DNA from 2 places in the Catenibacterium faecis genome. Region 1 is predicted to be linked to the other one. Evidence: a T-box and tRNA genes for the amino acid it is inferred to sense, from the RefSeq annotation. Region 1 holds a T-box; the other holds one or more tRNA genes.

Region 1 (14,386 bases):
GAATATCATCAATATCTTTCGCATTATCCTTAGGAATAATAATTGTATGAATACCAGAACGATGTGCAGAAATAGACTTTTCTTTTAAGCCACCAATTGGTAATACATTACCTGTTAATGTCACTTCACCTGTCATTGCGACATCATCACGTACAGGCTTTTGTGTGAAAGCTGAATAGATAGCAGTTGTTAAAGTAACACCAGCACTAGGACCATCCTTCTTTACTGCACCTTCAGGTACATGAATATGAATATCCTGCTTATCAAAATCAATATCCTTTAAGCTATACTTATCAGCATGTGCCTTAAGATAGTCTAACGCAATTGAAGCAGATTCTTTCATGACATCACCAAGTTGACCAGTGACGATGAATTTACCACTGCCTTTGAAGTGATTGACTTCAATTGGAAGAATATCTCCACCAAACTGTGTCCATGCTAGACCAGTGACTACACCTACCTGAGGTTTAGGCTGTTTCTTAGTATGGTCAAAAGGTGCTTTACCTAATAATTCTTCTAAGTCGTTTACTTCCACAGCAACATGATCAGTTGTTTTCTTAAGAATCTTCAATACTGATTTTCTACAGATTGCTGCAATTAATCTTTCTAACTGACGTACACCTGCTTCACGTGTATAGTGTCTAATAATATACATTAACGCATCATCAGTAATAGTTAACTGTTCATCAGTCAAACCATGATTCTTAAGTTCTTTCTTAATTAAATGATCTTTCGCAATCATTAATTTTTCTTGTTCTGTATATGAAGATAGTTCAATGATTTCTAATCTATCACGTAACGGTTCAGGAATACCTCCTAAATCATTTGCTGTTGCAATAAATAAAACCTGTGATAAATCATATGGTTCTTCAATATAGTTATCTGAGAACATAGAATTCTGTTCAGGATCTAATACTTCAAGCATAGCACTTGTAGGATCACCCTTATAATCACTTGCCATCTTATCAATTTCATCTAATAAGAAGACAGGATTCATAACACCTGCTTTTTTCATACCCTGAATAATACGACCTGGCATAGAACCTAAATAAGTTCTACGATGACCTCTGATTTCTGATTCATCAGTCACACCACCTAAAGAAATTTTAACAAACTTACGATCTAAAGCACGTGCAATAGACTTAGAAATAGAAGTCTTACCAACACCTGGTGGACCTACTAAACAGATAATAGGTGCCTTTAAAGACTGAGTCATCTGTTTAACAGCAAGCTGTTCTACAATTCTTTCTTTAGGTTTCTTTAAACCAAAATGGTCTTCATCAAGAATTTTTTCTACCTTAGTAATTTCCTGGTTATCTTCAGTCATTTCAAACCAAGGAAGCTTAGTCATCCAGTCAAGATAAGTACGTACGACATTGGCTTCTGGTGAAGTAGAATGCATCATTTCATAACGTGCTAACTCTTCAGTTAGCTTGTCTTTTACATTCTGTGGATAAGGATTATCCTTAATCATAGAACGGAATCTTTCAACTTCATCCTCACCATTAGGTGTATCACCTAATTCTTCTTTAATTGCCTTAAGCTTTTCTCTTAAATAGAATTCTTTCTGGTTTTCATCAATACTCTTCTTAACACGATTATTGATAGAATTTTCAATTTCATTAATAGCCTTTTCCTTCTGCATAGATGCAAGAACTAACAAAAGACGTTTATTAATATCTGGTTCAGCTAAAATCTTTTCTCTTTCCACTAAATCAGAATTAATATAATGACCAATAGTATCAGCGAGTTCACTTGCTGATAAACCATGAGTAATATTTGAAATTAATTCTCTAGGTAATAACTGACTCGCACCATTCATTGACTGCATCTGTTCAGTCAACTTACGTACTAGCGCAGTTTCTTCATTAGGATCACCATGAATATCTTCTAAATAGCGCACCTTTGCATAATAGCATTCACCTTCAGTATAAAGTGATTCTAATTCAACACGCTTTTCACCTACTACAGTAAGTTTAATTGTTCCATGATTATCTTTCTTAATACGTTTTGTAATCTTACAAAGTGTGGCATGGTGATATACCATGTCAAAATTGATTTCTTCTTCTAAAGGATGGATCTGTGACACTAATACAATGTTAGAGTCGTGCTGACTTACAGCTAAATCCATTGCATTTAAGGAAAATGTACGTCCTACATCCAAAGATAATTCATGTCCTGGAAATACAAGCATACCACGCGTACAAATAACAGGAAGATCAACTGTTACATTTAAATTTTCCATAACCTATTTCTCCTTTCTTAGAAAAAATAAGACGCGTAGGCGTCTTATTTCACATTATCTTTAATTAACTGAAGAGCCTTTCTGTGAGTTAAATCACCCTTTACTACATATTCCTGACCACCAAGAACCTTCTTAACTTCTTCAAGTGGCATGTTGTAGTATGTAGCGATTTCTTTCATTTCATCTTCCATTTCTGCATCAGTCACTTCAATGTTTTCAGCCTTAACGATTTCATCAAGGATTAAGTTTAACTTAACTCTTTCTTCAGCCTGATCTCTTACGTCAGCTTTGATATCATCCATTGTCTTACCAGTCATCTGAGTGTATAATTCAATGTTTAATCCCTGCTGAGATAAGTTCTGGTTGATTTCGTTAATAATATTCATAACTTCGCTATCAACCATTGCATCTGGTACATCGATTGTATTGTTTGCAACAACAGCTTTGATTACTTCTTCATTGAACTTGTTTTCAGCTTCAGCCTTCTTCATAGTTCTGATCTGATTTTTGATCTTTTCCTGTAACTGTTCTAATGTTTCAACACCTTCGATATTAACATCCTTAGCTAATTCATCATCAATTTCAGGTAAAACCTTTGCTTTGATTTCATGAACCTTAACCTTGAATACTACTTCAGCACCTGCTAAATCAGCTGCATGATATTCTTTAGGGAAAGTTAAGTTGATTTCTTTTTCTTCACCAGCAGCCATACCAACTAGACCTTCTTCAAATCCAGGGATGAATGAGTGAGAACCGATTTCAAGTGAATAGTTTTCTGCTTTTCCGCCTTCAAAAGCAACACCATCTTTGAAACCTTCATAATCGATAACAGCTGTATCGCCTTCTTCAACTGTTCCTTCTTCTTTAACTACTAATTCAGCGAACTGCTTCTGGTAGTCATTTAATCTTTCTTCAACATCTTTCTTAGTTACTCTTACCTGAGCCTTCTTAACTTCTAATCCTTTGTATTCACCTAATTCGAATTCAGGTTTAACTGGACAAGTGAAAGTTACTTCTAATTCAGTTTCAGTAGATTTAACAATGTTTGCAGTTGGCTGAGCAACTGGAGTTACATTGTTGTCAACGAAGATCTTAGCATAGTTTTCGCTTAAGATTTCTTCAACAGCCTGTTCTCTTAATGCCTTAGCACCAATCTTAGCTTTGATTAAATTCTTTGGAGCATGTCCCTTTCTGAAACCATCTAACTTAACTGAACCAGCTAACTTATTTAAAGCCTTTTCCTGAGCTGCTGCCCATTCTTCTGTATCGAAAACGGCTTTGATTTCAACCATTGATTTCTCAAGTTTTTTAACTTCTGTATTCATTTCTTAATCTCCTTTACTATTTGCAATTGCTATTATACATGAAAGATTCATGCAATGCAACAATTTAACACTCTAATTGTTTGAGTGCTAATATTTCTTTTTCTACATCTGATAAATCGCAATTGTAGTCAATTTCTATATCAGATGGATCGACAGGCATATTCTGTAATGTTGCAACGTAATAGTGTAGTGTTGCTGCTACTAGATCACAGTCTTCTGGCATAATATCCTTAGGATAAATAGTATAAAGATAATATTCCAGATAATCGAGACATTGTGAGAGAAGCGTAGGATTATCATCTTCTAATACTCTTGAAAGAGATTTACCAATCAATGTATAACATTCTCTTTCTAATACTAAAGGACTATAAGAGCCATTAAAGTAATATGTTTCATCACCTTTCACTACAGTGAACTCTTCATCTACCTGTTGATCAATCAAGATTTCCATAATAAGTGTCTTCGCAAAAGATGACTTATGAGGATTTTTTAAAAATCTTGCTACTTCAGGCATGATCATACGGATGTTTAACTGCTGTAATTGATCAAGTGCCATATAAATTAAATCATCATTCACTTTATCTCTATCAAGCAGACGACCAATTTCCTGTGCAGACATAATGGTACTCTTGTTTTCTAGCTGGTAATTCTTTTCCTGTTTCATAAGAATAATTTCATCATAAACTGCATTGAACAAGTTTTCATACTGCTGAGGGATATAAGGCATGGATAATTCTTCAATAAGAATATTAATTGCCTGTTCATATTCTTCAAGTTCTTTTAAAGCATTTAAATATAAAGCAGTCACTTCATAATAAGTGTTATTGGCCTGCATTTTCGCAACGGCCCCTTCCTGCATACATCTTTGATAATCTTCTAATGCATTCAAGCATACAAGACGATAATATCTAGTCATCTCGTCATCCATATCTGTCAAACGACTTAATGCGACTTGATACTGGCCTTCTTCAATAAGTTCTTCTATCATGTTTGCCTCCTTGAGTTTCCATTTTATCAAAATTAGACTATCTGTCAACATAATTAAAAAACCTTACAAAATGTAAGGTTCTTGTCTTATTATTCATCACCAAATGATACGCCCATAGCCTTAGCAGCCTGAACAAGATCTCCATTTGGATCAACAAGCTTCTGCTTACCAAACTTCGCATCACCGATTACTTCTTCAAGTGAAGTATATTCCATGTTGCCACCCTTTAATGATACAACATTTCCAAATAAGCCCTCATCAATCATAGCACATGCCTTATTACCAAATCTGATAGATAGAATTCTATCATATGCATCAATATCACCACCACGGATAATATGACCAGGATTGACAGAACGTACTTCATGATTAGGAATGACTTTTTCTAGATCATCAGCTACCTTTGCAGCAAGTCCAGAATAACGAATTGGGTCTGGTGAATCTTCTACAATCTTACCGATTGACTTTGTACCATCTGCATACTTAGCACCTTCAGCTACTGCAATAACAGTATATGGAAGACCTGCTTCATCACGTTTCTTAACTGCTTTCGCAATATTTTCAATAGTAAATGGAATTTCAGGAATCAATACAACACCTGCATTACCTGCAAGACCTGCATATAATGAAATCCATCCAGCTTCTCTACCCATTAATTCACAACAGATGACACGATGATGTGATTTTGCAGTAGTCTGAAGACGATCTATGAATTCAGTACCAACACTCATCGCACTGATGAAACCATATGTTAAATCTGTAGAAGTTAAATCATTATCCATAGTCTTTGGTACACCAATGACATTGACACCTTTTCTGCTGAAATCTCTAGCACTTGTTAATGTACCATCGCCACCTAATACAACTAATACATCAACACCATCTTTCTTAAGATTTTCTACACCTACATCACTGACGTCTTTTCTTACTTTTCCACCATTTCCATCATCTACAAGATAATCGAATAGGTTATCTTTGTTAGAACTATAAAGAATAGTTCCGCCTTCCTTATATATATCCTCTACCTTGTCTACAGTTAATTCTACATAATTATTATTATATAATCCACGATAACCATATACAAAGCCAATAACTTCCCAATTATATTTTTCAATCGCAATCTTAGTGATTGTTCTGATTACCGCATTTAAGCCTGGACAATCTCCTCCGCCAGATAATAGCGCAATTTTTTTAACTTTTGAATTCATGATATTTCCTCCTTATGTAAATCCCACTCTCTATTATAAATTAAACTGTTAGCGTTTTCAATATAAATAAGAAGCGCTTACATATAGGTGCAAAAAAAGAAGCCTATAATGGCTTCTTAGTCAAAGTTTCAATGACTTCTATTACATGCTTTACTGGGAGCCCAATGACGTTATCAATATCTCCCTGCACTTCTTTAATGAATTTTCCTGCAACACCCTGAATCGCATAAGCGCCAGCTTTACCCTTCCATTCATCAATAGAAAGATAATCATCAATCATATCATTGATATTCTTGAATGTAACTTTTGTTTCATCTACAAATGTACAAACCTGATCTTTATAGAATACAGCCACTGATGTAAACACACTATGTGTATCACTACTTAATGATTCAAGAATTTCTCTTGCTTCATGAGCACTGTGAGCTTTACCAATAATCTTTCCATTATGATAAATTGTTGTATCAGCACTAATTACAACATCATCAGGATATTTCTCATGAATAGAAACACCTTTATCATATGCGAGTTTTTTAAGTCTTTCTTCTATTTCTAGAGAAGAATCAAGATATTCAGTAATAGAGGAGGCATCGATAATAAAATCAATGCCTTCTCTTTCAAGCAGTTCTTTTCGTCTAGGAGAAGTACTAGCAAGAATAATTTTCATTATTTCTTTTCCTCAGCAGGTGCTTCATGTTTAACGACTGGTTTTGGTAATAATGCTTTTCTAGAAACATTCACACCCTTATCAGTAATCTGAGTTACTTTAACCTTTACTGTATCGCCAAGTTTGATTACATCGCCGACTTTATTTGTTCTATCCCAAGCAACATCTTTTACATGTAAGAATCCATTTGTACCAGGGAATAATTCAATAAATGCATACTTTTCTTCAACCCTTACAGCTTTACCATCAAAGATTTCGCCTACTTCTACTTTTCTAGTTAAATCCTTGATCATACCCATTGCATGATCAATCGCTTCCTGAGAGTAATGATAGATAGTAACATTACCTTCATCATCAATATCGATCTTAACATTATCACTTTCAGCAATAATCTTATTGATCATATCTCCACCCTTACCGATTACATCTTTAATCTGTTCAGGTTCAATCTTCATCATAGCAACCTTAGGAGCATATGGACTTAAGTGATCTCTAGGTTCACTGATTGCTGACATCATGCAGTCCATGATCTGTCCTCTTGCAACCTTTGCCTGAGCTAATGCTTCCTGTAAGATTTCTTTAGTGATACCATCAATCTTGATATCCATCTGTAATGCACAGATACCGTTCTTTGTACCTGCAACCTTGAAATCCATATCACCAAGATGGTCTTCCATACCCTGGATATCAGTTAAGATTGTATAGTTTTCGCCTTTTTTAACTAGACCCATAGCGACACCAGCCACTGGATTACTAATTGGAACACCTGCAGCCATTAAAGCCATAGTTGATGCACAAATTGAAGCCTGTGAAGAAGAACCGTTAGATTCTAATACTTCAGCAACAACTCTGATTGTATATGGGAATTCTGCTTCAGAAGGAATAACCTGTCTTAAGGCTCTTTCACCTAAAGCACCATGACCAATTTCTCTTCTACCTGGAGAACCCATTCTTCCTGTTTCACCTACACAATATGGTGGGAAGTTATAGTGATGCATGAAACGTTTCTGGTCTTCCATTCCAAGACCATCAATCTTCTGTACTTCACCTAATGCGCCAAGTGTGCAGGCAGATAATACCTGAGTTTCACCACGAGTGAACATAGCTGAACCATGTACACGTGGCAATAAATCTACTTGTGCATCTAATGGACGTACTTCATCTACTTTACGTCCATCAGGTCTTACCTTTTCTTCAGTAATCAAACGTCTTACTTCTTCTTTTTCAAGATCACCAAGAACCATCTTAACCTGTTTAATTGTCTTATCATGTTCTTCAACAGTTGCATATTCTTTATCTTCAAAAGATTCTACAACCTTAGCATCTAATTCATCAATAGCAGCATATCTTTCAAGCTTACCAGGAATAGAAATGGCTTTGATCATTTCTTCCTTAGCCATTGCTTCTACGCTAGACACAATATTTTCATCTAATGCAAATAGTGGAACATCAATCTTTTCCTTACCAACAGCTTCTACAATCTGTTCCTGGAAAGCGATTAATTCCTTAATCTTTTCATGACCGAACATCAATGCGTTCAACATTGTTTCTTCATCTACTTCTTTTGCATCAGCTTCAACCATGTTAATAGCATCCTTTGTACCTGCTACTTCAAGATTGATTTCACTTCTAGCCATATCTTCAGGTCCTGCGTTGACAGTAAACTCACCATCAATTAAACCTACGTTAACACCTGCAATTGGACCATTGAATGGAATATCAGAAATACATAATGCAATTGATGCACCAAGCATTGCTGCCATTTCTGGAGTTGCTTCCTGATCAACTGATAGTACAGTATTAACAACCTGTACTTCATTTCTGAAACCATCTGCGAATAATGGACGGATAGGTCTGTCAATCATTCTTGCAGTTAATGTACCATGTTCACTAGGACGGCCTTCACGCTTTAAGAATCCACCTGGAATCTTACCTACAGAATATAGTTTTTCTTCATAAGTTACTGTTAATGGGAAGAAATCTACATCTTTTGGTTCTTTCCCAGCACATGCTGTAGAAAGAACGACTGTATCATCATATCTTACTAAACAAGAGCCGTTTGCCTGTTTAGCCATTTCACCGACTTCAACCTGGATTTTCTTACCATAGAAATCCATACTAAAAATTTGTTTTGCCATAAATTCACCTCATATTCTTCAAAATTATATCATAAATCAACTATTACACAAACAATTATTTGATAGAGACATGAAAAAAAGCCCCATAGGGCTTTTGTTTCTTATCTTCTTAATCCTAACTTATCAGTTAAAGTTGTATATCTGTCAAGATCTTCTTTCTTAAGATACTTTAATAAGTCTCTTCTCTTACCAATCTTCTTTAAAAGACCTCTGTTAGAATGATTATCCTTTGGATGCTGTTTGAAGTGACCGTTTAACTTGTTGATATCAGCAGTTAATAATGCAATCTGAACTTCTGGAGAACCAGTATCCTTTTCTACGCGACCATATTCAGCCATGATCTTAGCTTTTTCTTCTTTAGTTAACATTATGTTTTCCTCCTAAATTATATTCTTCGCAATATCCAAGCTAGATGTAAGAGGTACAAATATCCTAGACATTGTTGCAATGACTATTTTACATTATTTTTATATAAAGTCAAATACTTTTTCATGACCTGACTTAAATATTTTCTGTCTTCTGTTAATTGAGTTTTTAGTCCTTCTAATCCATTAAAAACAGTTTCTTCACGCTTATATAAGCAGAAAGTAACCTCTACTTCTTTACCATACACATCTTCGTCAAAATCAAATACGTTGACTTCTAATGAAAGACGATTGATATCATTGAATGTAGGATTCATCCCAATATTTGCCATACCTATATAATATTGATGATTGATTTCTACAATTGTGCCATATACCCCTCTTTTAGGTAAGTATTTCATACCATAATCGATATTCAATGTAGGGAAACCAATCAAACGACCTCTCTGTTTTCCATGAATGACAGTACCTTTTACCTTATAAGGTCGACCAAGCAAAGTATTGACTTCTTCAATCATTCCTTGATCCATCAGTTTCTTAATAAGAGTAGATGATACTTTTTCTGTTTCATTATACATAACAGCGTTTTTCACAATAAGTTCAAATGACTGTTTCTTTAAGTCTTCTATGCTGCCACTGTTATGATCTCCAAAATGGAAATCATAACCACATACTAGTCTTTTTAAAGGAAGCTTATTTAAGTATTCGTCAATAAAAGCCTGTGGACTTAATGCTGCTACTTCCTTAGTAAAATGAATTACAAGCAAGTAATCAATACCCATTTCTTCTAGAAGTTCTTTTTTCTCTTCTAGAGTAATAATTGATTGTCTCTTTTCGCCCTTTAAAACACATAAAGGATGCACATCAAAGCTCATAACAGCTGTTTTTGTTTCTCCCTTATATTTCAATACTTCATTAATCAAAGACATATGACCAAGATGTAAACCATCAAAAAAGCCAATTGCAAGAGAAAGAGGTTCTGTTAAATGTACCTCTTCCATTTTTATGACTTTCATTAGAAAAGCCCCCTGAGGCTCTTCAAATTGCCTTTTCCATCTGGTCCATATATCGCAAGTAATTTACCTTCTTTTGAATAAATAGCTACATTATGATCTTTATCACTCTTGATTTTCTGACCAGTCATGACAATTCTTTCATCTACAACCATAGAATCATAGAAAGAAAATACTTCTTCTAATGGCATCACAGGTCCATTATTTTCTTCAAGTTCTTCAAGTGTTACTGCCTGATCGATAGTAAAATGACCGGACTGATTTCTAACTAATGCAGTCATATGGGCAGGATAACCTAAGGCTTTTCCAATATCTACACATAAAGAACGGATATATGTTCCTTTAGAGCACTTGACATCTATAGTTATTTCATCATCATGTGCATCGACTAAATCAAGTTTATAAATAGTGATTGGTCTTTCTGGTACTTCTACTTCTATACCTTCTCTAGCATATTCATAGAGCTTCTTACCATTAATTTTAATAGCTGAATACATTGGAGGCTTCTGCATGGAATCTCCTTTAAATGATGATAATACTTCTTCTAGATTCTCATAACCAGTAAAAGGCTTGGTTTCTATAACCTTCCCTTCAGCGTCATATGTATCTGTCGAACTGCCAAGTTTAAGTGTAGCACGATATTCTTTTTCTTCACTCATTAAAAACTGCATTGCTTTAGTGGCTTTATTAATACCAATAACTAAAACACCAGTCGCCATAGGGTCAAGAGTCCCACAATGTCCTACTTTTTTAGTATGCATAATACGTCTCACACGATTAACGACATCATGACTTGTCATACCCTGTGGTTTATTAATTAAAATAATACCATCCATCTACTCACATCCTTCCTAAAAAAAGCAGACTATTGTCTGCTTAGATATGATTAATAACGAAGTACTTCTTCTTACCTCTTCTAATAACAGTCACCTTACCACCAAACGCATTGTCTTTTGATACAACAAACTTTTCATCAGTGACCTTTTCACCATTTACAAGAACACTTCCACCTTTTACGAACTGTCTTGCTTCACGATTACTAGAAGCAGCACCTGCTTTTACTAATACATTTAAGATCTGTTCATCTTCAGTGACATCAATACTTGGTACACCATTGAAGCACTGTTTAACCTGTTCATAAGTCATGCTCTTGATATCACCGCTGAATAACTTTTCAGAAATGCTGACAGCTTCTTCATAAGCATCTGCACCATGAATGAAAGTAATAACTTCTTTCGCAAGTGCTTTATGTGCTTTTCTTAAGTGTGGTTCATTCTTATTTGATTCTTCTAATGCTTCAATTTCTTCTTTAGATAAGAAAGTGAGGTATTTTAAGTAATCAATAACCTTGCTATCTTCACTGTTGATGAAGAACTGATACATTTCATATGGTGAAGTCTTTTCTCTATCTAGCCAGATTGCATTTCCTTCTGATTTACCAAACTTAGTACCATCACTCTTAGTAAGTAAAGGCATAGTGAATCCATATGCTTCATCACCAGTCTTCTTTCTAATTAATTCAATACCTGCAGTGATATTACCCCACTGGTCCTGACCAGCAACCTGTAAGTTACAGCCTTTATTTTCATGTAAGTAATAGAAGTCCATTGCCTGCATGATCATATAAGAGAATTCAGTGAAAGTAATCCCTTCATCCAATCTTCTCTTGATAATATCCTTAGATAACATGTAGTTGATATTGAAATATTTACCATAATCTCTTAACCAGTCAATGAAGTTTAAATCCTTAGACCAATCCAAGTTATTAACTACTTCAAAACCAAATAAATCTTCAGCCTGCTTCTTTAAGCAGTCAAAGTTATGCTGTACCTGTTCTTTTGTGATCATTGGTCTTTCAGTTGTTGGCTTTGGATCCCCAATCTGTCCAGTTGCACCACCGACTAAAAGAATTGGATGATGACCTGCATCCTTTAATCTCTTAGACATTAAGAAAGATGAGAAATGTCCAATATGTAATGAATCCCCAGTTGGATCAGTACCAATATAGAATGTCATTCCTCCTGCATTTAATTTGTCTTTTAAGTCTTCAGAACTTACATCTTTAATGAGGCCACGCCACACTAATTCATCATAAAATGTCATAATTTCCTCCTATAATATAAAAGAGAATCCATCCAAAGGACGAATTCTCGCGTTACCACCTTTATTCATGTCAAAGACATGCTCTCTTGTTGATAACGGTGTACTCACCGTCTAGACTTTGCATCTAGAAGCTCCAAAGTGTATTCATTCATACTACTGCTCTTATTTTCACCAGCCATAAGTTCTCTAAACCAGCGCATATGAATTACTTGTCTTTTTCATCGCAATTAAAAGTCTACATGAAATCATGATGTTTGTCAATATCAGCTTGTGAAGACACTTTCCAACATCAGCTTCGTTTCATCAAGATGGAATGCATCTACTAAGACAATAATACGGTCTCCTGATATGAGCTTTGTATCTCCTTTTGGAATTATTTCTTCTCCACCACGAATAACAGAAACAATCAAGCTACGACGTGGAAGTTGTAAATCTTTAATATAGTGATCACAGGCATTTGAACCAAAACCAACTGTATAGCCAATGAGTTCCTTACTATCTGCATATTCTTCCATTGACTGATAAGGCTGATTGTTTAAAAGATTCGTTAAAAGACTTTCATAAATCGGTTCACTATGTAAAAGATTGGCGACATAATAAGAAACAAATGAAACAAGCGCAATTGGTAGGAGCATCTTTAAAGTTCCACTCATTTCCGCAATAAGCACAATACCAGTAATCGGTGCTCTTACAATAGCACTAAAGTAAGCAGCCATTGCCATAATAATGAAGTTCATAAAATACTCGGAAGGAACACCACACATAATAGCAACCTTACCTACACTTGCACCAATAAGACTTCCAAGAATGAGTAGTGGGAAGAAAATTCCTCCAGCAGCACCTGATCCAAACGAAACACATGAAATAAGTAATTTTAATATAAATAATAAGACAAGAGTAGATAAAACAAGGTTTGGCTCATTGAGATATTCTACAAGTTTATGTCCTCCACCCATGACAAGTGGACAATAGAATCCAAGAATTCCAGATAACACTAAAGGTATAATGACTCTTTGATGTTTCTTTAAGAATGGTGTTTTCTTATAAAGTTTAATAGTTCCCATTGTAACCTTATTATAGAAAGCACCTAATACACCAGCGACAATACCGAGAATAATAACCCAGATATAATTCTTTAAAGGGAATGTTTCTTTGATTGAGAAAGCTAAAGTAGGTGATAAACCAAAGATATTTCTACTTAAGAAATCCGCAGTAATAGATGCAATCATTACAGAAACAAGTGCACTTGTAGAGAAGTTCTTATGAACTTCTTCTAAAGCAAACATGATACCTGCAAGAGGTGCATTGAAGGCAGCCGATAAGCCTGCTGCGGCACCTGCTGTCATTAAATAACGCTCTTCAGTTTTTACACGTTTTCCTTTTTTCGCAAGAGCTTTACCAACCATACCACCTAGCTGGATACTTGGACCTTCTCTCCCTAATGATAAGCCACCTACAAGTGCAAGTGCACCAGCACAGAACTTTGCAAGTAAGACTCTCCACCAGCATTCATCAATACGTCCCTGTACTTCTGCTTCTAGCTGTGGAATACCAGAGCCCCCGATCATAGGTTCCCACTTTAAAAAGATTGAAATAATAAGACCTAATACAATAAGGCCAATGATCCACAAAGGCCAATAAGACACGTTATGTGCGACAAAGTCCCTTATAGTAAAATAAATAGATTCTGCATTTGATAAAACAAGACGATAAACGATACAGACAGCACCTGACACGATACCAACAAGTAAACCTTCATAAGCCAAGCGCTTATTGAGTTTACTTCTTTCTCGTAATATATTTGCAGTATCAGATTGATTTTTAAGCATATATAATCCTCCCAGTAATTATAATGACCGATTCTATTTTAGCACAATCTAAACCAGTTAAAAAGGATGCCTCAGCATCCTTCTTTGGTTATTTAGTTGTATCACGCTTGATGAATGTATAATGCATTGGCACTTCCGCTTCATCAATTTCTTCATGATTTAAGATCTTTGTAAGAAGTCTGATTGCGATAGCACCCATATCATATACAGGTACATGAATAGTAGTAAGAGGTGGACGACAAATAGTCGCATAACTTGTATCCATCATACCAACAACCTGCATATCTTCAGGTACATTGATACCATGATCAATTGCTGCATTGACAACAGCGACTGCTTCCTTATCATAGCCTGTTAAAACAACATCATGCTTATGATTATCAAAATATTCCTTTAATTGAGGGTAGCTTTCTTCATAATGGTTAGAAACATCCACAATATAATCTTCAGGAAGTGTTTCACCACTATCTTTAAATGCTTCTTCAATACCCTTCGCAAAATCATT
Region 2 (19,074 bases), on a different contig from region 1:
TTTGTGAACAATTATCTCGTGGTATTGCGAAAGATGGTGAAGGAGCAACTAAACTTCTTACATGCAATGTCAAGAACGCGAAGACATTACAGGATGCCAAGATTGTCGCAAAGAGTGTAATCACTTCTACTTTATTTAAAGCAGCGATGTTTGGTAGAGATGCGAACTGGGGTCGTATCTTATGTGCTATTGGTTATTCTGATGCTGATTTAGACATCAATAAAGTATCCGTGACATTGGCTTCATCTGCAGGAGATATTCATGTTTGTGAGAAGGGCATGGGTGTGATCTTTGATGAAGACAAAGCATTAAAGGTCTTATCTGAAGATGAGATTGATATCAATATTGATTTAAATGATGGTATGTGGGATGCAACAGCATGGGGCTGTGATCTTACTTATGATTATGTGAAGATTAATGGGGAATATAGAACATAATGGAAGAAAGAGAAATATATCGAGCAAAAATCTTATCTGAAGCTGTTCCTTATTTACAGGAATACAATGGTAAGACAGTAGTAGTAAAATATGGTGGAAATGCGATGATCAATGAAGAATTGATGAACAATGTCATTTCTGATATATGTCTAATGACTTTAGTTGGTATTAATGTCGTATTGGTTCATGGTGGGGGCCCTGAAATCAATAAGGCATTAAAACGTTCTGGTATAGAATCAAAGTTTATTAATGGGTTACGTTATACTGATGAAGAAACAATTGATATCGTACAGGAAGTATTAGCGGGTAAAGTCAATAAGAATCTTGTAAAGCTAATAATGAATGGGGGAGGCCGTGCAGTAGGTCTTTGTGGTATTGATAATAAGTTGTTAGAGGCGAAGAAGATTAAAGACGAATTAGGTTATGTAGGCACTGTTACACAGGTAAACAATGAAATCATTAAGGATGCAATCAAGAGTGGTTATATTCCAGTTATTGCGTCTATCGCAATGGATGATGAAGGTAATAGTTATAATGTCAATGCAGATTATGCAGCAGCAGCTATTGCGGATAGTCTAGAAGCAGAAAACTTGATTGTAGTTAGTGATATTCCTGGTTTATTAAGAGATCCTCATGATGAAAAGACATTAATTCCAGAGGTATCTATCCAGGATGTAGAAAACTTAAAAGCAGAAGGTATTATTGCAGGAGGTATGATTCCTAAAGTGGATTGTATTACTCATGCATTAAAAGGCAATATGTCAAAAGCAGTCATTATTGATGGTCGTATTCCACATTCTATTCTTATTGAAATATTATCTAAGGATGGTAGTGGTACACTATTCACAAGATAACAGAGTTACATCTGTTATCTTTTTTTTACCTCTAAAATAGTATATTATTAAAGATAAGGAAGGGTGAAACGATGAAAAGATTATTATGCTTATTATTATGTAGTATATTGTTTGTAGCATGTGGTACTACAAAAGAGACAAAAAAGAAAGATACTGCAGTAGTAGAGAAACAAAAGAAAAAGGAAGAGGAAGCTAAGAAATTAGAAGAACAAAAGAAAAAGGAAGAAGAAGCTAAGAAACTAGAAGAACAGAAGAAACAGGAAGAAGAAGCAAAAAAACTAGAAGAACAGAAACAAATAGAAGAACAGAAAAAACTAGAGGAACAGAAGAAAGCTGAAGAACAGAAAAAAGCTGAAGAAGCTAAAAGACAGGAAGAAGTAAAAAGACAACAGGCACCTGTTGCGATAAATAATAATGTGGTTGCTATTGATGCAGGACATCAGGCGAGAGGTAATTCACAATTGGAACCTATTGGGCCTGGTGCTTCAACACAAAAGGCTAAGGTCGCAGGTGGAGCAACAGGAACTGCCACACGTATTCCTGAATACCAGACAACTCTTAATGTAAGTTTGAAACTAAGAGATGTTTTACAGTCTAGAGGGTATAAGGTTGTCATGATTCGTACAACGAATGATGTAAATATTTCTAATAGAGAAAGAGCTGAAATGGCTAATAATGCAGGTGCTGGTGCTTTTATTAGATTACATTGTGATGGTATTGGTAATAGTGGTGTCACTGGTGCAAGTGTACAGGAACCAGCTAATGGAAATCCTTATATGAGTGCAGGTAATGTATCTGCTTCACAATCTTTAGGAAGAACAGTACTTAATCACTATTGCAGTACTACAGGTATTAGAAATAGAGGAATGGCTGCACGTAATGACTTAAGTGGAATCAACTGGTGTAAGACACCTGTCTGCTTATTTGAGATGGGATTTATTTCTAATGGTGATGAAGATAGAAAGTTAAACAACAGTGATTTCCAGCAGAAAATTGCGGAAGGTATTGCGAATGGTATTGATGCGTATTTTGGTCGATAATAATTGCATTTATGCCTATTAACTGTTTATAATGTTTCTTGATAAGGTTATCCTTAGAGGATAACCTTGAATTTTAGAGTATATTCCTATGTATTTAGTAGGAACTAGAGGTGAAACGATGGATAACATTAAAGCGATAGAACGTAGTATTATTACAAACTTTAGAAAACCTTTATGGCGTAGATTTATTAAGGGTATTCAGGATTATGAATTAATTGAACCTGGTGATAAGATTGCGGTATGTATTTCAGGTGGAAAGGATTCAATGCTTCTTGCAAAGTTATTACAGGAATTACAGAGACATGGTAAGTTTCATTTTGATTTAGAGTTCATCTGTATGGATCCAGGCTATAATCCTGCCAATAGAAAATTGATTGAAGAGAATGCAGAAAAGCTAGGTATTCCTATTCAGTTCTATGAATCAGATATATTCAATGTTGTACATGGAATAGAAAAGAACCCTTGTTATTTATGTGCAAGGATGCGTAGAGGGTTCTTATATAATAGAGCACAGGAATTAGGATGTAATAAGATTGCGTTAGGACATCATTATTCTGATGTCATAGAAACAATATTAATGGGTATGATGTATGGGGCTCAGATCCAGACTATGATGCCTAAACTTCATAGTAAGAACTTTAAAGGTATGGAATTAATCCGTCCTATGTATTTGATTCATGAAGAAGATATTATTGCCTGGGCTGAGAAGTTTAATTTAAAGTTCTTACAGTGTGCATGTCGTTTTACAGAAGAGTCTGAAGCACGTGGAGAAATTGAACATACATCTAAACGTGCAGAAACTAAGATGTTGATTAAGAAACTAAGAGAAATCAATCCTAAAGTGGAACAGAATATCTTTAAGAGTGTAGAGAATGTAAATCTTAAAACAATTATTGCCTATACTGACTGGGATGAATCAAAGAAGAGTTTCTTAGATTTCTATAAGGAGCAGGACTAATGGATGATCAGTTTACAAGATTAAGATGGGTAGCAGGTAATGAGTCTATTGATATCATGAAGACTAAACATGTTGCAGTGTTTGGCTGTGGTGGTGTTGGAGGCTATGTCATTGAAGGACTTGTTCGTTCTGGTATAGGAACAATTGATGTATTTGATCATGATACAGTGGATATCACAAATCTCAATAGACAGATCATTGCCTTACATTCTACAGTAGGTAAGAAAAAAGTAGATATTATTAAAGAACGTATGTTAGATATTAATCCAAATTTAAATATAAATACGTTTGATACATTTTATTTACCAGAGAATGCTGATACAATAGACTTATCTCAATATGATTATGTAATTGATGCAATTGATACAGTAACTGCAAAGATAGAATTGATTAAGAGATGTACAGAATTGAATGTACCTATTATATCTTCTATGGGTACAGGAAATAAGCTTGATCCTTCTCACTTACAGATTACTGATATATATAAGACAAAGATTGATCCTCTTGCGAAAGTAATGAGAAGAGAATTAAAAGCAAGAAGAATTAAGAAGTGTTTAGTTGCTTATTCAGATGAGATTCCTGCAAAGACAGGACAGAGAACACCGGGTAGTAGTGTGTTTGTGCCAGCGAGTGCAGGATTAATGATTGCAGGATATGTGTTTCAATCATTGATAGGAGGATAGTAGTATGGCTAAAGTTGCAGTTTTAATGGCAGATGGTTTTGAAGAAGTAGAAGCCTTAGGTGTAGTAGATATCTTAAGACGTGCAGAAGTGGATGTAGACACTGTTTCTATTAAAGAGGAGCAGGTTGTCATTTCTTCTAGAAACATTCCTGTACGTGCCGATAAGACACTTACAGACATGGATTATTATGATATGATTGTGATTCCTGGAGGAGCAGGTGCATGGACCTTAAGAGATGATGATCGTATTATTTCACTCATTAAGAAATATGATCATGAAGAAAGATATATTGCCGCTATATGTGCAGGACCTATGGCTTTAGGTAAAGCAGGTGTAATCACTAATAAGAAAGTCACTTCTTATCCAGGAGAAGAAATTGAAAGCTATTTAAAAGCAGGTAAATATGTTGAAGAAGAAGTGGTTGTAGATGGTCATATTATTACAAGTAGAGGACCAGCCACAGCATTTGCGTTTGCCTATAAGCTTTTAGATGTATTAGGTATTGATTCATCAAGTCTTAAGCATGGAATGTTGTATGATTTATACAGATAGCCTTTGTGCTATCTTTTTTTAATGCAAAAAAAAAACGATCCCGAAGGATCGTAGTATTTAATATGGTGACCGGTACGGGATTCGAACCCGTGAATGCATGCGTGAAAGGCATGTGAGTTAACCGTTTCTCCAACCGGCCAGCGGAATTGAGTATATCATAGGAAAAACGAATACGTCAATAGTTATTTTAATATTTTGATAAGGAAAATGCTGAAATTTTTTTGCCTTTAAAGGTAAACTTAATTTGTATATTCTTCTCTTTATATTTATAGGTTATTGTACCTTTTCCATTATTGTAATGGTTAGAAGTAGGGGAAGAATAAGTATGCTTTACTGTAGAATAATCAGTCCCAACAGTAATATTATTCTTAAGTTTATACTTCTTAGTAAAGAGAGTGATTGTTTGGATCTTTCCATCTTTTTCTGAATATTGAATATTAGAATCAAATAAAGCATCTGACATCTTTGATGCACTCACACCAGGGTAAACCTCTTTATTCTTATAAATGACTGTATAGTCCTTTATATCAGTTTGAGCACTACATGCACATAATAAGAGACATAGTAATAATAGTATCTTCTTCATATGTATACCTCCTTGTCTTTATATTAGAACTTTAATAAGAAATTGCAAGAGAAGTTTAACAGGGAGTAACTACCGTCTAGTAGAGTGAAGAAATGTTAAAGAAAAAAGACTTCATTTGAAGTCTTTAACGGATGTGGTGTTTTGATATCATCTTTTGGATGAATATAGGTATAAAGAATTCTATCACAAATGCGGATGCATAGAATAATGCAATATGAATTATTGTGATAGGCATGATTAATGGAATAATCATCATCTTTATTGTGAAAATCATAATCACTTCTAGAAGAATCCATACAAATGTACCTAATATTAATGCGTTTTTCAAGTATGTGCGATAGAAGCTGTGATCTATTCTCTTAGTTGTTAATCCCATGTTATAGAGATAGTCTCTTGTCTGTTTCTCTTCTCTTAAAATGAGATACTTAAGGTAAAAATAGAAACCATACAATAATATAAAGACAACTGCAATGAATTGTATTAGTACTTTCTTGTTGTTATTGATAAGAGAATTGATTGCATCATTATCTACAAATGCACCCTCTACCTTAAAACCTAATCTTTCTAATTCATTCTTTACCTGATTGATATTCTTAAGACTATCTACTCTTAATGTATAAGCATCTGGACGCCATGGTGTTTTCATGATGATATCATTTACATCATTCATAGTATAGTTTTCAGGAAGAACATTTTCAAATGTTATAAAACCTTCTTCGAGCTGAGTATCCTCTATACTATAAACGACAACACTTTCTTTGGCTTTAAAAGTTTCCATATAAGGTGCTATACAGTCGCTAGGAATATAAACATATGGATTTCCTGTACCGACACTATTTGTACTTATAGCTGATCCTGGTTTTAAAATTCCTCTCACAGGCAGGTTCATATAAACAAGTTTTACACAAGGTGTGTTGATATCGATCCACTCATCACCATCAGATGATGTTCCCACTTGAGAAATACCAGAAGCATTATAGACAGGTATTGGAACCCATAATCCTATTTTTAACTTCTTGATATTAATATCCTCTAGTCTAAGGTTATTTTCTTCTAAGAAAGCTTCCATTTTTTCGTTGCTTAAATAGACACCTTTATTATCAGCATGTTTAATAGTGATGTTTGTATAATCATCCCTACTATCATAAGTTTGAAGCATAAAGATGGATGAACTACCATTCATGTGACCATCAGATAGTGATATCTGATCATAGTTATTTTCTGTTGCACCATTCATATCATCCGTCCATTCTGAGAAGGTGCTATAGTGAACATCATATCTCCATGTAAGGCGTTCTATGTGACTGACACTTTTAATCTTATTGTAATCCTGCTGACTCAGAGGTGTTTCTCCAGAATAGTATGTATAATAATCATTCTTATATTTTTCTTTGTAGACAACAAGGTCTCTAGAAGCAACAGAATTAATTTTGTCTTCATAAGAAGCACTATATGTTCCATAAATATTATAACTATAAGCACATATAATCATTGTGAAAGCAATAAGTATATTCATTACTGTTCTGAAAGTACGATGTGAAAAATGAATATCCATGTTTTTATCTTTTAGGATAGGTGCTTTTATTAGATTCTTCTCTTTGGATAGATCTCTATCTATGATTAATGCACCCTCCACTTTATAAAGCGTATCAGCTGCTTGAATCATTCTACTATCATGTGATGCACTAATTACATAATGTCCTTTATCTGCATATTCCTTGAGAATATGAATCATTGTCTGTGCATAACCTGCATCAAGCGCAGCAGTAGGTTCATCTAAGATAAGTATTTCAGGCTGTCTCATTAAGGCTAAATAAACAGCAGCACGTGTTTTTTCTCCTCCAGATAAACTTTTAGGGTATTTATTTTCAAGGGGCTTTATACCTAATTGTTTTTCATAATCAGGAATTCTTTTACATCCTAATTTTTCTAGCTGTTTAATATGACTGCCAATAGTCATTCCTTCTATAAATAAAGGGATCTGATGAACATTTGCGAGATGATTATAAATAAACTTTTGTTTATTTTCTTCATCAAGAGTATCTATTCTTTCACCTTCATAAAGATAAATACAGTCATAAGCAAATTGGAAGGCTTTAAGAAATGTGGATTTTCCTGATCCGCTTCTTCCTTTGATAACAGTTAAATGTCCACATTCAGCGCAGAATGAAGCATCTTTAAATAGAGTCTTTTTTCCAAAAGACACATTAAGTTGTTTAATTTCAAGCATATTAAACCACCTCATTTCTTAGTTCTGTAACAATATCAATCTTTTTGATAAATCTAGATTGTGTCATCACTCTTTCTAAAAGAAGTGCAATTATAAATACAAAAGTAGATATAAGAGGTGCTACAAGTGAGAATATACCTGTTAAAAGCAACATGATAATAGATATAATTGTACTAATTACTAAAACAGCACAAAGCCCAATAATGCTTTCGGTAAGAGATATATGAATCAAATCTTTTTCTCGTAAGCCAGAAATTCTTAATAAAACAAGTTCGCTCTTTCTTTGCATTAATAAATGTGACTCAAGAACAATATCAATAATCATAGCTACAAGAATAATAATACCTGCAAACGTAAACATCAGCATTTGATAATAGTTGTTTAAGCTATTCATCGATTCTCTATCTGTAAATGAATCATTGATTGTATAACCACTCTTTTCATAGCCTTTAAGAGCCTTTTCTAATGCATCGTATGTATCATAGCAGATTACGTATCCTATATATTGTTTATCTTTACTATTCTTTTCATAAATGGATTTTATTAATGAATAAGGCATATAGATATATCTTTGACTTTTTACTACATAATGGACTTGTTTGGAATTTTTAAATACACCATTCATATCAAAACTATGTTCAGTTTGATGCATTCCTTCTCTATCTTTAATGGTTATATCAAGGCTTATTTTATTGTTCTTGGATTTCTGATTGAGAATATAGAAGGTAGATTCATCCATATAGATACCATTTTGTTTATCCTGTATAGGTCTATCTATATACTTGGATAAATCATCTTCTTTGAAATAGGGAACAATAAAAACTTCTTCACCATTTACATCAGTAGACATTTTATATAAAGGATATGCATTCTTATCATTTAATGTAATCAGTTTACTATAATCCTGATCTACATAAAAATGTTCATCTTTCGTGATAATAGCTTTGTTTTCTAATTGTCCTACTAGCATCTGCATTGCCTGCTTTTTAGAATTATGAATAATTCCAGTCATAACCTGACATGAAACAAGACTTAAAACAAAAACCATCAATAAAAGAACATACATGAATCTATAATGTTTCATATACGTTTTAACATACTCAATACAGAAATTTTGATTAATAGAAGGGGCTGTCCCTTCACCGCTTTGATCTTCTGAAAGCAAAAAATCAGAAGATGAAAGCATACCATCTTCAATCATATAAGTAATATCAGCATATTCTATTGCACAATCAGAATGTGATGCCATAACAATAGTCATATCATGACTCAGTTCTTTTAGGATTTCATATATTTGTATTTCATTATCATGATCTAAAGAAGCAGTCGGTTCATCAAGAATAAGAACTTGTGGATGACTAATAAGCGCACAAGCAATAGAAAGTCTTTGTCGCTCACCAAGAGAAAGTGTCATAACATTCTGTGATGGAGAGACATCTAAATGCATCCTATCAAGGTATTCATCTATATCATCATCAGTTAGAACTTTATTATGAATAGATGCAAAATATTGAAGTGTACCTGTTACATCAAGATGAGGAAGAAGACTGCTTTCTTGTAAAACATAACTTATACGACTTCTTCTATATTCATCTCTTTCCTCTCCTTCTATGAGTTTTCCATCATAAAAATATTTATAACTGCTTTTATTATCCATGAGGGCAATACAATAAAGAAGTGCAGTTTTTCCTGAGCCACTTTTACCTCTTAGAAGAGTAATAGAATGAGCAGGAATACTGAAAGATGCATGATCTAGAATAACTCTATCATAGGCGATGGTTACATCTTTGAGTTCAATCATATTATTATTCCTTTCTAAATATGAATTCCAGTGGAACTAGAAGTCATAGTGTTTAATAATCCTATATATAATAATAGCAATTTATAAAAAAATGTATACCCTTACATTGAATTTATTTAAATCCTTGGACAATAAGTCAATATAAGTAAAAATAAGTTGGTAAAAGCATCTCTTGAAAATATTAGGTTAAACTAACCGTTGTATATATCGCATGGAAGATAAATATTAAAAGGGCAGTTAACTGCCCTTAAGTCTTCCAACCTTATGAATGCATAGTGTAGTAATAAATTCTTCTAGTAGAATGCTGAAGAACCATAATAAGCATGCATAGAGAATAATAGGTATATGCATCATGAAAGTCATAAAGATACTTATGATTAGTAGTATGATTAAATAGAATACGTAGTAGTAAACATAATCATATCGTGCAAGAGATTTTAACTCTTTAATACTTAATCCATTCTCATATAGGAAGAAGTATTCATCCTTATTGGAATCAATCGTCTTTTGACGATGGTAGACAAGAATAATCAACATGATAATAAATATCGCACATATCAGCATCATTAAACTATTCATCATTCTAGAATTAATCTGAGTGAGGTGATCAAGATTCACATTAGAATATACTGTTAAGTGAGGATCAATATCATTGATTTGTGAAAGAATACTAGATATATATTGTGCATCATCCACACTCACAAGTAACATATTTACATCATTAATCTCAAAGTATTTCCTATATATAGCTTCAGGAAGATAGAGTACATCATCTCCTTGAGAAGAAATAGTATTCTTTTTGTTTATGTAGGATGAAATATGAAAAGTATGATTGTTGATGGTGATGTCCTTACCTAAATTCTTGATTGTATGAGATGCTTTGATTGTATCACCGGTATAAGATTGTACAATTAAAGTATCAGTCACTGTTTCATAGAATGGAGTGATATGAATATGTTCTATTTCATTGAGGTCTCTTCTTATATCCATTCTAATGGGCTCAGTAATAGAATCATAAGCATACTTACTGTTATTTCCGTAATAGAGGCGTACATCTAATAGTTTCTCTTGTATCGCATTGATCTCATGTGAGTAGTATGTACGATATCCTAATATACCTATAGTCATAGAAAGAATCAAACCAAAGAGTATATAAAGTATTTTAGAAGAACGTATAAGATGTTTCTTGTAATAAGATAAATAGTTTTGTGGTTTTCTAGTAATAGAAGTGGTTTCTAGTTCTTCTATCATACTCTTTTTGATAGGTACTATTTTATGATTCTGAATCTCATAGAGATCATCTGCATAATCAAGAATACGTTTATCATGAGTTGCGATAAGAACGCATACTGGATGTGTATGAATATAATCGCTAAGTAGTTCTATTAATAACTTGCAGTTAATAGAATCTAGAGAAGCTGTTGGTTCATCTAAAAGAAGGAGAGAAGGGTCTTTCATTAATGCAAAGGCGATAGCTGCACGTTGTCTTTCTCCTCCTGATACATGATCAGGTGTCTGATTGAGTAGATGTTCTATCTTCATAGAACATAGAATATCATGCATTCTACTTTCGTTATATTCCTGTCCAGAGAGTAGGAATGCGAATTCCATATTCTCTCTAATGGTCATGTTATTGAATAATGTACTTTCTTGATGTACATAACCAATCTTTTCTTTCCTTGTAGTAAGAGGGTCATCAATAGAATGACCCTCCATTAAATAATCACAGGCTAAAGGGGCTACAAGTCCTAATTGATTCAATAAGGTTGTTTTACCTGTACCACTTTTTCCTTTGATTGTAGTAATGCTGTTGTTAGATAAGGTGATGCTTGCATCATCAAAAATCACTCTATCAAATGTGATAGAAAGATGTTTAATATCAATCATGATCCGTACTCGTTACCATTATTTTATTTGTAATATAGAAGACTAATGTAGTCACAACAGCACTTACTAAACCTATAATCATCTTGATTGAATTGTTTACTAACGCAAACTCACTTGATGAGAATAGTCTTAAACAGAAGGAAAGAAGAACAACTATAAATAGGAATGTAGACATAAACTGTATATCAACCATATGGATGGATTGAATCTGTTTCTCGTTTAAATCAAGTTCTCTATATCTTATATATTCTCTTGATTTATTATAGAGGATTAAGAAAACAACATAGGCAATAAGACCCACAACAGTATAGATGAGAATCATAGTCTTTGTATTTTTAGAATCCTTTTGACGCATCTTTGCTGTTTGTTTGTAATCATCACTCTCTATATAAGTAACGATGTTTGGAGATATTTTATTGAGCCCATTTCTTACCTGGTCTACATAACTTGCATTTTCACACTCAATTGCATAAGTTGCAGGAACATAATCAACAATATGTTCATTTAGATCTTCATATAAACTAATTGAAACATTAGTTGTACGATATTTATTTATAATAGAGTTCGCAAAGTCATTGTTTAAATAGACTTTTAATGCGTTATTTCCTGTGAAGTCATCCTGATCTTCATTTGATTTGATGACACCATAGATTTTAATAGATACTCTTTTCTTCTGATAAACAGGATGTCGTTCAATTACATCATAAGATTTTTTCTGTAATCCATTTTGATCACCATATCGCATAGTGTCATTATATTCAGTAGAACATACAGGTACACCTATATCCATTTTCATGGTTATAGGAAAATCTGAATCAGTCAATTCTAACGTTTTCATAAGACCTTCGCTTATATAATTTTTGTTTTTATTACCAAATTGACCCTTTATATAACTTGATACAACAACATTATCATCAGTAGAATATTCTCTACCCTTGACTGACATATATGCAATTAAATTATCATCCTCATCATTTCTTGTATTATAATTACGAGCTGGGAACTGATAATAGCTTGTTATACTTTTAACTCCTTTGATAGATTGAATAGATTGTATTTCTTGAGGAGTCATAGAAAATCCTTGGTCATATTCCATGAATCTATAACCAGAAGGTAATTCATTTCTTGTAATGTATTCCTTGCCAGTATAGATAATTTTACTAGTCAAGTTATCCATCATAGATGCTGTATTCTTGTTTGTCATATATAACTCAATACCAGAATATAAAGTCATATTGATAATAACTAAACACAACAAAGCATATAAGAGGATACTGAACTTTTCTTTTTTGCTTTTTACATGTGCAATTCTTTTAGGGGTAAACTCCTGTGTCATTGAGAGAGGTTCACCATTAATTTCAGTATCTTTGATACGAGTAAATTGAAGATTCTCAATTAAATACTTAATATCCAAATACTCATCAAATTCTTCATCATGAATAGTAAGAATAATAACACGGTTATGACTATATTCTTTTAATAATTTCATGATTGAATGTTTATCTTCATAATCTACAGAAGATAAAGGTTCATCTAATATAATACAAGGACTATTAGAATAAACACTTAAGGCTATCATGATTCTTTTCTTTTCACCTAAGGAACAAGAATCATATTTCTGTGATAAGCTGGCTTTAATATTTAAACTGTTGAATAGTTCATCTATTGTATTTTGATCATGCTCTCTATTGTATACAGATTCTATTAATTCAAATTGCTGGGCTATGGTAAGGTCTTTTTTTAAGAGTGCATCCTGATTTCCATAGAATATAGATGAACTATCATTGATAAGGGAGTTAACAGGAATCTGCTTAGAGATAATTTTTAAGAGAGTGGTTTTTCCACAGCCGCTCTCACCAGCAATACCTATAATACCAATAGAAGGAGCAATGAAATTGGCTCCTTCGAAGAGTATTCTATTAGTTTTGTATGTGAAATTATTTAATTCAATCATTTAGTTCTCACCATCCAATTGTATGATTTTTAAAGTCGTCTACGGTTGCAGTTACATATGCACTAGAATAATAAGTATCGATTTTTGTAACATAAGTGTTAAATTTTTTAAGGGACATTTATATTTCCGTGCCACATCTCCGCTAGATACTTTCTTTGATATATATGATATAAACTTATAATAGCATATAAATGTCAGCGCTAACATAATTATTATATATATAATGTAAACATAAAGGGACAATGAATTATAAAATTCACTGTCCCTTTAAAATGATCAGTTATATGTACCTTATGAATACAAAAAGTAATTCAATAATAGCAACGATGATATATGTAATGGTCCAACGTTTCTTCGTTTTTTGGGATGACTGTGGTCTCATTTGGTTAGGTATTATAAACAAAAGAGTACAAACAACAATATATAAACCACCAGTAATACCATTTAGATATTTTGAACAATACAACAATAATAATATAAAACAGTATGTAGTTGCGTAAGGCAGATATTTATCTTTCATGATATTTACCTTCTTCTATAATCGTTAATTATAGAATATAAACAATAAACACATCAAAAATCACGGCTATGATAGTAAAAACAAACCATCCAATCTTAGTTTTTTTAGATTCAGCTTTATCTAAATAAAAAGGTAAACCTGTCATCATTGTAAGAAAAATAAGAAAGTTTGGTGCTATACGACTTGGTAAAAATCTAGAACAATATGACAATATACATATCAACACTGTGATTAAATATAAAGGTTTTTTAGGCAAAAGTATAGATTTGATTTTATTCATAACAACCTCTCTTTCGTAATTAGTGACCACTAACTGAATTATATATTCTATTTGAAATATGTCAATATTTTACTTATATCATTATTGATAATTTTAAAGTGAAAAGTTAAATTCCACTGTAAGCAGGTCAAAGTTGCGTTTAGTCTTTCGTAACTTTCTAGTTGATTTTTTAACAAGTATATAGTTATTGTGATATCTTTTTCTTTATTTTATGAAAGGCTAATTATTATGACAAAATTAAATAAGAATCTGTATCTAAAAGGCGTTTTGTGATTGTATGTGTCATAAACCAACATATATAATATATATGAAGAGGTATTCCAATTGAATAAAGAAAGGAGAATAGTTATGAAAAAGTTAATTCAATTGTTGGTGGTACTCTGTATTTTTGTAATAACGGGCTGTAAAACAAATAAAGAACGTTATCTATCTATTACAACAAGTGGATATGATAAGAAGGGGAATGTAGTAGTGAATATCTATGAATATTCATTATCTACTAAGAAAGTGACTAAAAAGTATACTTCTTCTAATCCACTTGGTGTCTATTCTAAATCTAATAATGCTGTATATTATGCTGAAGAAGATAATAGTGGTGATCATCTGTATACTTATGATCTTGATACAAAGAAATCTAAAAAGTTGTCTGGTGGATTAACCGCAATTAACAGAATTATTCCTGTAGAGAATAATATCTATGTATTAGGCGTAGAAAAAGGTCAAAGATCACTCAAGCCTTATCGTTATAATATAGAAACAAAGAAGTTCAGTAAGATTAAGGCAGAAGAGGGTTTGGATTTTGATCATATGGTCTATGATGTTTTCAATCATGATTTATATCTATGTGCAAGTAATCAAAAAGAAGAAGATCAGGCATTAGAAGAAGCAAATGCGGGTAAGGGAAGTAAGTATATTGCACCTAATACGCATATTTATCGTTTGAAGAATAATCAACTCAAACGTATCTATACTACAAATCGCAAGTTAGTCTATAGAATGCTTCCAATGGAAAATGGAAATCTTACATTTACTGAAAGTGACACCATTCCAGCATGGAATCCTCAATATCATACATATACATTAGATACAAAAACAAATAAGAAAAAAGCAGGAATGAATATTGATGAAATCATGGATGTAACACAGTATGCTTGTTTTAGTTCTTCTCATCAGATTATTCTTCTTGGGCGCAATGATAAACATCAAGGATTATATACATATGATATTGATTCAGGTAAAACTGAATTATTGTATGAATCTAAAAATGAATTAATTAATAGTTTTGAATTATTAGAATAAATAAAATACCCACAGCGTGTAACTGTGGGTATTTAGATAATAAAAAAATAGACCTAAGTCTATCTTCTAATCGTATGGAGCGGGTGATGGGAATCGAACCCACGTAGTCAGCTTGGAAGGCTGAAGTTCTACCATTGAACTACACCCGCAAATGAAAACGATCTTTCGATCGTATTTTGAGAAATGGTGACCGGTACGGGATTCGAACCCGTGAATGCATGCGTGAAAGGCATGTGAGTTAACCGTTTCTCCAACCGGCCACTGGCGCTTGAAGAGGGATTTGAACCCCCGACCGATCGGTTAACAGCCGATTGCTCTACCGCTGAGCTATTCAAGCACTTTTAAATATAAAATGGAGCGGGTGATGGGAATCGAACCCACGTAGTCAGCTTGGAAGGCTGAAGTTCTACCATTGAACTACACCCGCATGGAATGGTGGGGAGAGACGGATTCGAACCATCGAACTCGTAGAGAACTGAGTTACAGTCAGCCGCGTTTAGCCACTTCGCTACCTCCCCACTGGTGCCGACTAGAGGAATTGAACCCCCAACCTACTGATTACAAGTCAGTTGCTCTACCAATTGAGCTAAGTCGGCATGTGAAGCTAAATTTTAATAAAAATGGTGGAGGTTAACGGGCTCGAACCGCTGACCCTCTGCTTGTAAGGCAGATGCTCTCCCAACTGAGCTAAACCTCCAATATTCTTGGGATATACCGGCCGTTAGACCGATGCTTAAGTGTTAGTGCCATATCCCAACCAAGCACGCTCATATAATATACCAAGTGTTATGCGATTCGTCAACATGTTTTTATAATTTTTTTAACTAAATTTAATTTTTTTTATTTTTTGCCATTCTATCGCACTGTGCAATAAGAAAAGTTATAATTGAATAAGTGATAAAGGAGATATAAAAAATGGCAGAATTATTGTATCAAGGACATGGAAGTTATCGCATTGTGTCTAATGAAGGTGTAGTGATTTATGTGGATCCTTATGCAGGTGAAGGTTATGATATGCCTGCAGATATTGTGATTGTAACGCATGAACATAGTGATCATAATCAGGTTGATCTTGTTACATTAAAAGACGATGGTGTGATTTTAAGACATGGAGATCTATTTGTGGATGGCGAATATCCTATTAAGAAGATTAAGAAAGTAATGATTGAAGGAACACCTGCAGAAAATAAGAATCATACAAGAGAAGAATGTGTTGGTTTTATTATGACTGTAGATGGTATTACATTATATGGTGCAGGAGATACAAACTATTATCCTGAAATGGAAAGCTTCAATGATTTAGATTATGCATTATTACCGGTAGATGGTATTTATAATATGAGTGCACAGGAAGCAAGTCGTTGTGCACATGTGATTGATTCTCGTTATTTTATTCCTATTCATACTTCACCTACACAATTATATGATGAAGATATTGCGAAAAGCTTTAAATCACCTCATGCTTTATATATAAAGCCAGGTGAAAGGTTGAAATTATAGTCCAAAATGAAAAGACCACTTGATGTGGTCTTTTATGTTAGTTCTGATCGAAATATCTGTTGAATTTGACGATGAATGTTGTAATTTGATCATTACTTGTAACAGAAATATCACCATGATGGAGGTCTACTATATTCTTAGTGATTGCTAGTCCTAAGCCAGTACCACCTGTTTTAGAGTTTCGTGATGAGTCTGTACGATAAAATTTATTAAATAGAAGTGGGATATCCTCTGATGCAATAGTATCACCATGGTTGATGACTTTAACAGTTGCATATTTCTCATCACCGGATACTTCTATCTTTAAATCGGTATTATGATAGCCATACTTGAGTGCATTAGAAATAAGATTATCAAATACACGGGCTAATAATTGACCATCTCCCTGAACATAGATATTCTCTTCAGGTAAATCTACTATTGGTGTAATATTACAGTCTTTAAATGAAGGATAGAACTCATCTGTCATCTGCATAATTAATCCAGATAGATTAATCATACTCTTATTCAACTTGATATCTGCATTATCAAGTTTAGTGAATTCAAAGAGGTCATCCATCATTTCCTGTAGACGTATTGATTTCTCATACGCAATACCAGAATACTTATGTACATCTTCTTTAGATAAAGCTGTATCATCTTTAATCAATTCAAGATATCCTACAATAGTTGTAAGAGGTGTTCTTAAGTCATGGGCTACGTTTGTGATTAATTCATTCTTTTGTCTTTCTGCATTACGTTCTATATCTAATGCAGCTCTTTCTTTTTCTTTTAGCTTTTCACTTTCTTTTTCTTTTGCAAGCAATGTTTTTGATAAGACATTGATGTTCGCGGCAAGAGAACCTAATTCATCATCATATTCTACTTCACACTGTACACCATAATTACCACTTGTTACCTGTTGGATAGAACGTCTGAGCTTTCTAATATATTCAATTGTGAAATCAATCAGTTTAAAGAAGATTTCTACAAAGACAATAAAAGAAATCGCATAACATAATGCATAACGCATTTCATTTGGTACCGCAATAGGAATAATTCTATCGAATATAATTCCTAGAATAGAATAAATAAGAAATGCGACAAGATAACTTAATGTAATATTAATCAACAAACGCCATTTAAAAGAAGAAATAAACAGCTTTCTTAGTTTCTGCATCATAATTCGAACTTATAACCAATGCCCCAGACAGTAATAATATGTCTTGGTGTACGAGGCTGTCTTTCAATCTTTTCTCTTAGTTTTCTAATATGTACCATGATGGTATTGTTGGCATGTGTTGCTTCTTCATGCCATATTTTTGTATAGATATCTTCAGTAGAGAATACTGTACCAGGATGTGAGGCAAGTAATACTAAGATTTCATATTCAATCTTAGTCACAGCTACTGGACGATTATCTACAGAAACCATCTTCTTATTTGTATCAATAAGAAGGTCATTGGCCTGAATAATAGAATTATCTACACCAATAGGCTTACTATATACCTGATAACGTCTTAATTGTGACTTAACACGTGCCACTAATTCCATTGCATTAAAAGGTTTTGCGATATAATCATCAGCACCCTTTAATAATCCTTCAATCTTATCCTGATCAGCTGTCTTGGCTGATACAAAGATAACTGGGATGTTGTACTTTTCTCTGATCATCTCTAATGCCTGTAAACCATCTACCCCAGGCATCATCATATCTAGAATTACAAGATCAATCTTGAACTTTTCAAGATCACGTAATAATGTATAGGCATTATAACGCTTTTCAACATGATAACCTTCTTGACTTAAATAAATTTCAATAAGATCACAAATTTCTTTTTCATCATCAATAACTAATATACGAGGTGTTTCCATATGTTTATCCTCCCAAGCCATATCATAATATAATTAATTAATAAAATAAAGAAAAGAATTGCATACGACGGGGGAATTTGCTATAGTTGTAAAGGGCACAAACGGGTCTTCCGTAGGTGCTTTTTTTTGTTTAATATAGAGAAAGAGGTGAAGAGAATGGCAAAATTCATATTTGTCACAGGTGGTGTCGTATCAGGTCTAGGGAAAGGTTTAACAGCTGCATCTTTAGGTAGAATATTAAAACAAAGAGGATTAAAAGTATTCATGCAGAAACTTGATCCTTATATCAATGTGGATCCAGGAACTATGTCTCCTTATCAGCATGGTGAAGTTTATGTAACAGCTGATGGCGCAGAAACAGACTTAGACTTAGGTCATTATGAACGTTTTATTGATGAAGACTTAAACAAAAACTCTTCAGTTACAACTGGTAGAGTATATAGCGATGTAATTTCTAAAGAAAGAAGAGGGGATTACTTAGGCGCAACAGTACAGGTTGTTCCTCATATTACTAATGCGATTAAGGACAAGATTTATGCTGCAGAAGAATCTTCTCAGGCAGATATCGTTATTACAGAAATCGGTGGTACTGTAGGAGATATCGAATCATTACCATTTATTGAAGCAATTAGACAGGT

Evidence for each region. A T-box is a leader RNA that pairs with one kind of tRNA and senses whether it is charged. The one in region 1 lies ahead of tyrS (tyrosine--tRNA ligase), so its partner is inferred to be a tRNA-Tyr.
Region 2: it has a tRNA-Tyr gene. The T-box ahead of tyrS (tyrosine--tRNA ligase) is inferred to sense a tRNA for this amino acid. The anticodon was not compared.

What each region holds. Positions count from the first base shown of each region.
Region 1 is NZ_JACRWG010000036.1:11,377-25,762, forward strand. It holds gene lon (endopeptidase La) at 1-2,245, opposite strand, end outside; gene tig (trigger factor) at 2,290-3,570, opposite strand; gene H8909_RS08695 (hypothetical protein) at 3,635-4,558, opposite strand; gene H8909_RS08700 (6-phosphofructokinase) at 4,648-5,766, opposite strand; gene H8909_RS08705 (Maf family protein) at 5,870-6,433, opposite strand; gene pnp (polyribonucleotide nucleotidyltransferase) at 6,433-8,571, opposite strand; gene rpsO (30S ribosomal protein S15) at 8,673-8,939, opposite strand; gene ribF (riboflavin biosynthesis protein RibF) at 9,023-9,952, opposite strand; gene truB (tRNA pseudouridine(55) synthase TruB) at 9,952-10,785, opposite strand; gene tyrS (tyrosine--tRNA ligase) at 10,826-12,052, opposite strand; T-box leader at 12,085-12,283, opposite strand; gene H8909_RS08735 (ClC family H(+)/Cl(-) exchange transporter) at 12,316-13,881, opposite strand; gene H8909_RS08740 (LacI family DNA-binding transcriptional regulator) at 13,970-14,386, opposite strand, start outside.
Region 2 is NZ_JACRWG010000003.1:12,729-31,802, reverse strand. It holds gene argJ (bifunctional glutamate N-acetyltransferase/amino-acid acetyltransferase ArgJ) at 1-437, shown strand, start outside; gene argB (acetylglutamate kinase) at 437-1,291, shown strand; gene H8909_RS01860 (N-acetylmuramoyl-L-alanine amidase) at 1,363-2,331, shown strand; gene H8909_RS01855 (tRNA 2-thiocytidine biosynthesis TtcA family protein) at 2,450-3,289, shown strand; gene H8909_RS01850 (tRNA threonylcarbamoyladenosine dehydratase) at 3,289-3,972, shown strand; gene H8909_RS01845 (DJ-1 family glyoxalase III) at 3,977-4,525, shown strand; tRNA gene H8909_RS01840 (tRNA-Glu) at 4,589-4,664, opposite strand; gene H8909_RS01835 (hypothetical protein) at 4,713-5,111, opposite strand; gene H8909_RS01830 (ATP-binding cassette domain-containing protein) at 5,236-7,341, opposite strand; gene H8909_RS01825 (ABC transporter ATP-binding protein/permease) at 7,343-9,142, opposite strand; gene H8909_RS01820 (ABC transporter ATP-binding protein/permease) at 9,380-11,029, opposite strand; gene H8909_RS01815 (ATP-binding cassette domain-containing protein) at 11,022-12,983, opposite strand; gene H8909_RS01810 (hypothetical protein) at 13,532-13,783, opposite strand; gene H8909_RS01805 (hypothetical protein) at 14,132-15,082, shown strand; tRNA gene H8909_RS01800 (tRNA-Gly) at 15,158-15,231, opposite strand; tRNA gene H8909_RS01795 (tRNA-Glu) at 15,267-15,342, opposite strand; tRNA gene H8909_RS01790 (tRNA-Asn) at 15,345-15,419, opposite strand; tRNA gene H8909_RS01785 (tRNA-Gly) at 15,436-15,509, opposite strand; tRNA gene H8909_RS01780 (tRNA-Tyr) at 15,516-15,600, opposite strand; tRNA gene H8909_RS01775 (tRNA-Thr) at 15,603-15,678, opposite strand; tRNA gene H8909_RS01770 (tRNA-Val) at 15,704-15,779, opposite strand; gene H8909_RS01765 (MBL fold metallo-hydrolase) at 15,998-16,582, shown strand; gene H8909_RS01760 (sensor histidine kinase) at 16,620-17,744, opposite strand; gene H8909_RS01755 (response regulator transcription factor) at 17,741-18,436, opposite strand; gene pyrG (CTP synthase) at 18,593-19,074, shown strand, end outside.